2 regions of the Rossellomorea marisflavi genome follow, and region 2 is predicted to be linked to the other one. Evidence: predicted binding sites of a transcription regulator. Region 2 holds the regulator's gene; the other holds the start of a gene.
The links. The regulator LexA, encoded in region 2, represses DNA repair genes until DNA is damaged. The targets are predictions, from matches to a motif close to CGAACATATGTTCG.
Positions count from the first base shown of each region.

Region 1: a site for LexA is predicted at 1,988-2,001, ahead of K6T23_RS13850 (Y-family DNA polymerase). Genes of this name have one in related genera too.

Region 1 covers NZ_CP081870.1:2,630,249-2,634,844, reverse strand. The annotation lists gene K6T23_RS13865 (SDR family NAD(P)-dependent oxidoreductase) at 1-178, shown strand, start outside; gene K6T23_RS13860 (DUF3221 domain-containing protein) at 320-844, shown strand; gene K6T23_RS13855 (ribonuclease FAU-1 family protein) at 927-1,478, shown strand; gene K6T23_RS13850 (Y-family DNA polymerase) at 2,057-3,319, shown strand; gene K6T23_RS13845 (YolD-like family protein) at 3,340-3,672, shown strand; gene K6T23_RS13840 (CDGSH iron-sulfur domain-containing protein) at 3,673-3,888, opposite strand; gene K6T23_RS13835 (iron-sulfur cluster biosynthesis family protein) at 4,004-4,333, shown strand; gene K6T23_RS13830 (YjjG family noncanonical pyrimidine nucleotidase) at 4,376-4,596, opposite strand, start outside.
Region 2 covers NZ_CP081870.1:2,027,019-2,031,614, reverse strand. The annotation lists gene tkt (transketolase) at 1-637, opposite strand, end outside; gene K6T23_RS10665 (DUF896 domain-containing protein) at 832-1,062, opposite strand; gene K6T23_RS10660 (YneB family resolvase-like protein) at 1,132-1,782, opposite strand; gene yneA (cell division suppressor protein YneA) at 1,794-2,117, opposite strand; gene lexA (transcriptional repressor LexA) at 2,275-2,895, shown strand; gene K6T23_RS10645 (recombinase family protein) at 2,948-3,490, opposite strand; gene K6T23_RS10640 (SulP family inorganic anion transporter) at 3,613-4,596, shown strand, end outside.

The DNA of each region.
Region 1 (4,596 bases), 600 kb from region 2:
AAATGTCGAAAAGTTCATGCTGAACCCAGATAAAGTAGCAGATAAAGTGATTCATGCTTTGTTCACTTCCAGGAGGGAAATCAATCTTCCGCGATGGATGAACGCAGGAAGTTTGTTCTACCAGCTGTCCCCAGGCCTGATCGAAACCGTCGGGAATCGATTCTTTTTCAAAAAATGATCGGGTTCTTTCCCACCTTGGTCAGGAAATTCACTCAAACTGTAAACGGAACCAATAGTCGGTCTTTTTATTCGGAATTTTCATTTTTCATGAAACCTTTTCCCCTGCTCATCCGTCTAAAGTAGGGAGGGGAGGGAGTCTATGAAGAATTATACGATCGCTGTGATGCTTGTCACCGCCATGGTCCTGTTGACCGGCTGCGGAATGGGGAACGCGGTGGAACATAGACAGTCCAGTGGATCATACATAGGCTTTGTCACCCAGGTGGAAGCAAAAGAACTTTTAATCAATGATATATGGTTTTCTGTACAAGAGACAGTCGTGATAAATGGGAACGGGGATGAAATCCCGCTAGAGGATGTAGGTCTCGGGGACAAAGTCAAGGTAGAAGCAGACGGTGAGATATCCGAGTCTCATCCGCGCAGGGCGGAGGCGGAAAAAATGAGCCTCCTTTCCGATGAGGGGAGTATGAAGGAGTGCCATGCCGTCCGTCTCGTCCTCCAAGATCCGAGATTTTCAGAAGTGATGCTTCGTTCTGTCACCAAGGAGGTGCCGGGGGTTTATGATGTGCGGTTCACGGACCCTTCCATCGGAATGGACGTGAAGGTCGTGGTGAATCTTCAGCATGAGCGGGTGATGGTTCCTGCGCGGCCTGTTGCAAATTGATTGGGAGGATCGGTCACTGTGACCGATCCTTTTACGTTTCATAGGAAAAAAGGGTATTTTCAGTATAGGGGAGAAGTGCAGGATGAAAAGGAAATTTGGCGATCGTAGAGGGTGGAAACGGGTTTTGACAAAGCGGTATGCCATGACCTCTGTCAAACGGGAAGGTTTCGAAGGAGACATTACGCTGGTAGAGATGAAGGAAGTGGGAGAGCCGCTTTGGAAAAGCTATGGAGAGCGGAGAGTGTGCCTTGTGGACAATGGGTATCAGTGGCTTCAACATTTTCCATCCCACGGTGCTTACACTCTTACGACGATGTTCAATGGAGAAGGGGAAATCGTTCAGTGGTACATCGACGTTTGCCGGGGAACGGGTCAGGAGGACGGGGTGCCCTGGATGGACGACCTATACCTTGACCTGGTGGTGCTGCCTACCGGTGAAAGGGAAATCCTCGATGCGGATGAACTTGATGATGCCATGGAATCCGGTATCATCGACAAGGATGTCTATGATCAAGCTTGGATCGTACTGAAAAGAATAGAGGATGCCGTGATCCTCGGGCAGTTCAGTTTATTGAAACAGGCGGTAGAGGATCGCGTCAGGCTTTCTGCTTTCCTTAAGGACAATAGCTGCTGAGTGCGGTGGAAGTTCGAGGTCGAAAAGCGAAGAACCCAAAAAGGGTAAGGACCCTTTCTGGGTTCTTTGCTTTTTGCTTGTCGCCTCAGCCCGACCCGCCTCCGCTTTTCTTTTTCCAGCTCCGGGGGCTTGAGGCTCGAGGTCATAAGCCAGAGAACCCAAAAAGGCACAGAACGCCTTTCCGGGTTCTCTGTCTTATGCTTGTCGCCTCAGCCCGACCCGCCTCCGCTTTTCTTTGTCCAGCTCCGAGGGCTTGAGGCTCGAGGTCATAAGTCAAAGCCCCCAAAAAGGCCAAGAACGCCTTTCCGGTGCCTTTGCCTTATGCTTGTCGCCTCAGAGCAAGCCCCCTCCGCTTTTCTTTGTCCAGCTCCGGCGGGTTGAGGCTCGAGGTCATAAGCCAAAGAACCCAAAAAGGCCAAGAACGCCTTTCTGGGTTCTCCGTCTTATGCTTGTCGCCTCAGCCCGACCCGCCTCCGCTTTTCTTTTTACCAATAATTTTTGTTGAAATAGGAACGTATATTCGTATACAATCATCATATACTATGTGGAACGGATGTTCTGGTTTGGGGGTGGGAGAGATGAGTGTCGATTACAGCGGGCTTCCGCATCAAAAGATCTTGTGCATCGATATGAAGAGCTTCTATGCCAGTTGTTCGGCTGTGATGATGGGATTGGATCCACTGGATTGCTATCTGGCGGTCGTCGGCGATCAAAGCCGTCAGGGGAGCATCGTGCTGGCTGCTTCACCGAAGCTGAAGCAGGATTTTGGGATCAAGACCGGGGCGAGGATGTACGAAATTCCCCGGGACGACCGGATATGCCTGGTGGAGCCGAAGATGGCGACCTATGTCCGGATATCCATGGAGATCACGAAGCTGTTCCACCGTTACGTCCCGAAGGAGGCCATTCATACGTACAGTGTGGATGAGAGTTTCATCAAGATCGATGGGGCAATGGGACTGTGGGGCGGAGCGGAGGAAGTCGCCCGTAAGATCCAGGATGACATGGAGAGGGAGTTTCAGCTTCCATGTGCTATCGGGATCGGACCGAATATGCTCCTGGCCAAGCTTTGTCTTGACCTTGATGCAAAATCCAAGGGGATCGCAGAGTGGACGTATGAAGATGTCCCGGATAAATTATGGCCGCTTTCTCCTTTGAGCGAGATGTGGGGGATTGGCAAACGCCTTGAAAAAACGCTGAACCGAATGGGGATCTTTTCGGTGGGCCAGCTTGCCCAATATGAGCTCGGGAAACTTGAAGCGAAATTCGGGATCATGGGAAATCAGCTCTACCACCATGCATGGGGAGTCGACCTGTCAGAAATCGGGGCCCCCATCATGGATGGACAGGTGAGCTTCGGTAAAGGTCAGATCCTGCTTCGGGATTATAAAGAGAAGGAAGAAATCAAACATGTCATCCTGGAGATGTGCGAGGAGGTTGCCCGGCGCGCCCGTTCCCATAAAAAGGCGGGAAGGACCATCAGCTTCGGCCTCGGATACAGTCATGAAGAATTCGGCGGTGGATTCCACCGTTCCAGGACGGTGGAAGAGCCGACAAACATCACGATGGAAATTTACCGGACCTGCCTGGAACTGTTCGAAGAGAATTACAGCGGAAGAACCGTCCGGAAATTATCCATTACGTTATCCAATATCGTGGAAGATGGCCCGCTTCAAATGTCGCTTTTCGACTTGAAGCGTCCGGAACTGAAAAGACTCGGCTATGTGGTGGACGGGATCCGGAGTAAATATGGATCTTCATCCCTTCTGAGGGCGGTATCCTACACGGCGGCCGGTACGGCACGCCACCGGGCCAAGCTGGTCGGCGGTCACAAATCGTAAAGGAATGAGAGGTGAACGGAATGATTCGCGATCGTGGGAAAATCAAGTGGACATCGATGATGCTTCCCGAGCATGTGAAAATGCTTAGGGACTGGGCGGAGGAAGACTCATTTGAAAAGCGGAGGGAGCTCGATGAACAGGAGTTCGAAATGATGAATGAAGTGGTGACAGAAGCGATGGAATATAGCAGGAGTGTGATGATTACTCATTATGAAAGGAAGCAGCACCGTCTCCTCATCGGGGAAATTCAGCACGCAGATTCCCTTGAGGGGAAGCTTCGTGTAGTGGATCGTTTCGGTGAGGTCCATGCGATCCGGCTAGCTGACATAGCAGATATCCGGATCGATGAGTGATTATTCCTCGTCCAGGACTTTTTCGGCGCGCACGCAGGAATCGAACTTCCCTTTGTGGGAGGCGTCGCAAAACGGCATATTCGCAGACATGCCGCATCGGCATAGGGTGAAGACTGGTTTGGTTGGGAATACATTTCCGTCGGCATCTACGAGTTCGACATCCCCGCTGACCCGGAAAGACCCGTTATCGTTCACTTTGATCTGTGCTTTTGACATCATAATCCACCCTTTCAAAATCGTGTAATCTCTTTGATAGTATAGGGACTGAGCCGAAATTGCAATACGTCTTCTCCAACTATGATAGTATGGAAGGGTAAAGGAGGCAGACAAGATGAAAATCGAGTGGACCGAAAAAGCAAGTGAAATCATCAATCAGAAAATTTCCGGCCGGGAAGGCCATTTAAAATTAAAATATGACACAGAGGGATGCGGGTGTGTTGTCAGCGGGATTCCGACGCTTTGGTATGTACATGAACCGGTAGAAGGCGAGGATCTTGTGATCGAAACGAATGAAGGTCCCATCCTTGTGGAGAAGTCCAAGATGGTCTTCCTTGACGAACAGCTGAAAATTGACTTTTCACCTTCAAGCAACACCTTCCAACTGAAAAGCCCCGGTCAGATCATCAACGGACGAATGAACTTTGTGTTGTTCCCGGAATGAAACGAAACGCCCCGTATCCTTCAAGAGGATGCGGGGCGTTTTTTATAGAAGCTTCAGAAGCTCCCGGAGGTCGCGAATTTCATAGGTAGGCACGATTCCGCTGTCATTCGGCTTATCGGAAGGGTTGTACCAGCAGGTATCGATCCCACTCATGGATCCCCCTTGGATATCTGCCGTCAAGGAGTCGCCGATGATGAGGCTCGCTGACCGGTCAAGGCCCGGGATCCGTGCAAAGACGTGGTCGAAGAATTCTTTCATCGGCT
Region 2 (4,596 bases):
GCCAGCCGTAAGATTCGAAACGTCCTTTGACGCTTTCAGAGAATGATTTGTCAAGTTCCCCATCAAGGGAAATATCATTTGAATCATAAAGAACGACCAATCGGCCCAATTTCAAGTGAGCAGCAAGTGATGCTGCTTCAGCTGAAACGCCCTCCATCAAATCTCCGTCTCCACAGATGGAGTATGTAAAGTGATCGATGATGTCGTGGCCCTCTTTGTTATAAGTAGCTGCCATATGTCTCTCAGCCATAGCCATACCAACCGCCATCGCGATTCCTTGTCCAAGCGGGCCTGTTGTAGCTTCTACACCTGCTGTATGTTTATACTCAGGGTGTCCAGGTGTTTTACTTCCCCACTGACGGAAATTCTTCAAGTCGTCCATGGAAACATCGTAGCCTGAAAGGTGAAGCAAGCTGTATAAAAGCATTGACCCATGCCCTGCAGAGAGAACAAAACGGTCACGGTTAAACCAATGAGGATTTTTGGGGTTATGGTTCATGAAACGTGTCCATAAGGCATACGCCATAGGGGCTGCACCCATCGGCATTCCCGGATGACCGGAGTTTGCCTTTTCGATCGCGTCGATCGATAACGTTCGGATTGTGTTAATTGCTAATTGATCTGTTTTATCAAACATGTCAGACATCCTTCCTTTTCAATCTCTACTTAATATTAATCTTCTTTGGCTGTTTATACAACTATCTTGAATGATACCACGTCTCTCTTTTTGTTAAAACCGATATCCATTCTGAATTCACCACTGCCTCATTCATTCGACGTAATAAAAAGGACCACGCTTAAAAGGCAGCGTGATCCAGTATGGACTTACAATCAGTGTTTCTTTTTGTTTTGAATATCTTGTATTTTCTTGGGCGTCACTTCATTCCCATCAGGATCAAAGATTCTGGTATTCTCTATGGTCCCTTTCATGGATTGACGGAACGTCTCAAGATATTCTTTCCTCAACCTGGTCTGTTCCTTCGCTTCATCTGCTGAAAGCCCGGTAGACTTGGATTTTTTGGACAATTCATTGATCCGGTTCATTTTTTCTTTTGAAAGCATCTATAAAACCCCTTTAATTTCGGTAACGTATAACGACATGTTACTAAATATAAAGGGTGATGACAAGGGTTACGCTTGATCGATGGAGTCCATATGTTCTTTATAGCGCCGATGAACGGTTGCCTTCGAAACGTCGTAGCCAAACCCACGCAAAGTAGCGGCAATTTCTGCAAATGTCAGCTCATTTTTGCGAAGCCTGACGATTTCTTCGACGGGGACTTCCTTTCGTTCCCTGCCTTCGATATTCCCTTTGTTCTTCAGATTCTTCTGGGGACGGAACCCGTTCGCAACTGCCCTTTTCATCCCCCTTTTAATCTTCAGGTTATGCAGCTTGCGCTGATATTCCTCCACCATGCTTACGATATTGATGACCATGGAGTCGGAGTCCGACAGGTGGAGCTCGCCGCTGTGGGATTGACTGATAATTTTGACCTCTTCTTTCAACAGGCAATGGATCAGGGCAATCTTCGCATTGCCCCTTCCAATCCTCGTCTCATCCTGGATCAATACCGCATCGATCGACTGATCCCTTACTATGTCCAGCATCTCGAGGACGCCTGGCCGGTCAAGATCATAACCACTTGCCTGATCCTTTATGACCGATGCCACCTGCATCCCATACTCCAGCGCAAGCTTGGACAGTTCTTCTTCCTGACGTTCGAGTGATGTTTCCTGTGTATCTTTCTTCGTACTCACCCGACAGTAGATGATTGCATTCATTAAAAATCCCTCTATTCCTCGTTCATGACATACTGATAATCCCCGTTGATCCCGAGCTTCTTTTCGACTGGAAGCACTAGTGAATCACCCGCAGAAATTGTATAAGTGGAAAGATTATTCCTTTCTCCCACCCACTTGATAAATTCATCGGTGGACATGGAAGAGTCGCTGCTGTATTCCTCTGCGATGGTCCAGAGCGTATCACCATCCTGTACCTCGATACTATGATAAGATACTCCGCCTCCCATTTGAAGAATGAAATAGATTGAAGCCATAAGTGCCAAACCAAAAAATACGAGTATATATGAGTAATTCGCCCAAAGTTTGCCTACCATAATGTTCCCCTCCATACGAATGTTTGTTCTGTTTGTTGTATCCATCATAATACGAACATCCGTTTGGAGTCAATCAAAAATTCGAACTTATGTTTGTATCGTTCCCATCCCCATGTTATAATGGGAACATAAGATCGATAGATTGAGGTGCGTGACTATGACAAAACTATCCAAACGGCAGCAGGATATCTTGGAATATATCAAAAGCTCCGTAAAAGAAAAGGGCTATCCGCCTTCCGTACGTGAGATCGGGGAAGCCGTTGGACTTGCCTCAAGCTCCACTGTCCACGGCCATCTGGCCCGACTCGAAAGCAAAGGCCTCATCCGCCGGGATCCGACCAAGCCAAGAGCCATCGAGATCCTCGACCTGGTGGAAGACTCGATCCCCCGCCATAATGTTGTGAATGTTCCCCTCATCGGGAAAGTCACAGCCGGTCAACCGATCACAGCGGTTGAAAATGTCGAAGAGTACTTTCCTCTCCCGGAAAGAATGGCTCCTGCTGACGAGCATACTTTCATGCTGGAAATCATGGGTGACAGTATGATCGAAGCCGGTATCCTCGACGGGGATTTCGTCATCGTAAGGCAACAGCAAACCGCCAACAATGGGGAGATCGTAGTCGCCATGACGGAAGAAGATGAAGCGACCGTGAAACGATTCTTCAAAGAAAGAGATTTCGTGAGGCTTCAGCCTGAAAATTCCTCCATGGATCCGATCATCCTACGCAATGTATCCATTTTGGGCAAGGTCGTCGGTGTCTACCGTCAAGTTCATTAAAATGACAAGCTAAAAGGAGCTTCCGTCACATGTGGCGGAAGCTCCTTTTCTTCTATCTTTCAAGATAGCGGTATAAAGTGGACTTACTGATGCCCGTTTTTTCTTTTATTTCTGCCAGGCTGTAGGTTTTTGATTCATACATGGCTATGGCCTTTTTTACGTTTTCATCAGGCTTTCGCGGTCGCCCCGTACTGACTCCCTTTTCTTTCGCTTCTCCTATGCCCTTTTTTGTCCTTTCACTGATCACATCACTTTGAAAGCTTATAAGATGCTCCAATACCTCCTGAAAACGGTACGTCTTCCCAGGACTGGTCGACAGCCCTTCAGATATGGAAATGAACTGTGTCCCTTTCGTTTCTAACTCGTTCAACAGTTCCAATAGCTGCCGGGTGGAATCAGCAAAGTCGATTAAAGAAGCCACGACGACCGTATCCCCCTGCCCTGCTTCTGCAAGCAGTGCTTCCAAGTTCACTCTCCTCTTCGGTGAAGAATGTTCCTCCTTGTATAGAACCGTACATTTTTTTCCCAGCAGTTTTTTCTCCTGAATCCGTCCTTCAGGATCATCATTGCTCGGTCTGTAGTATCCGATGATCATACCTATCTCCTTCCCCCTCTCCTGTTTGGAATTGTTTTTCCCGAAAAGGTTCACTTTTGGGAAAAACGGTGATAAACTGTTTTCTATTGAATTAAAATTTATGATTTTTTAGAGGTGACAATATGAAGAATACCATAAAACAACAATGGTTTTCGAATGTCAGGGGAGACATCCTTTCGGGAATCGTCGTAGCCCTTGCGCTCATTCCTGAGGCCATTGCCTTTTCCATCATAGCCGGTGTCGATCCAATGGTCGGGCTATACGCTTCTTTTTGTATTGCCGTCATCATTTCCTTTGTCGGCGGAAGACCTGCCATGATTTCTGCTGCTACCGGTGCCATGGCCCTTGTCATGGTCCCTCTTGTCAAAGATTATGGGTTAAACTATCTGTTGGCAGCCACTATCCTGACAGGAGTCATCCAACTCCTGTTCGGGGTATGTAAAATCGCAAGGCTCATGAAATTCATCCCACGCGCTGTGATGATCGGATTCGTGAATGCTTTGGCCATTCTGATTTTTTCAGCTCAAGTGCCTCACTTTTTCAACATTAATGGGATGACCTATGTATTTGTGGCGGTGACATTGGTGGTTGTGTATGTGCTCCCCCGATTCGTAAAATCCATCCCCTCACCCCTAGTGGCTATTGTGGTGCTTACTGCCATTGCCTTGATTTCAAAAGCAGACTTGAGGACCGTGGGAGATCTCGGGACGATACGTCAGACCTTGCCATCGTTCTTCCTTCCCGATATCCCGTTCTCACTTGAGACATTGAGTATCATTTTACCCTACTCACTCGCCCTCGCGATTGTAGGATTACTCGAATCCCTTATGACGGCTTCCATCGTAGATGACATGACGGATACGGACAGCAATAAAAATCAGGAAGCAAGGGGTCAGGGAATCGCCAATATTATCAATGGATTCTTCGGTGGGATGGCCGGATGCGCGATGATCGGTCAGTCGGTGATCAATGTAAAATCAGGTGGACGGGGGCGATTATCCACCTTTGTTGCAGGCTCTTTCCTGATGTTCCTAATCATCGTACTTGGGGATTTCGTCGTGAAGATCCCCATGGCGGTTCTCGCCGGAATCATGATCATGGTCTCT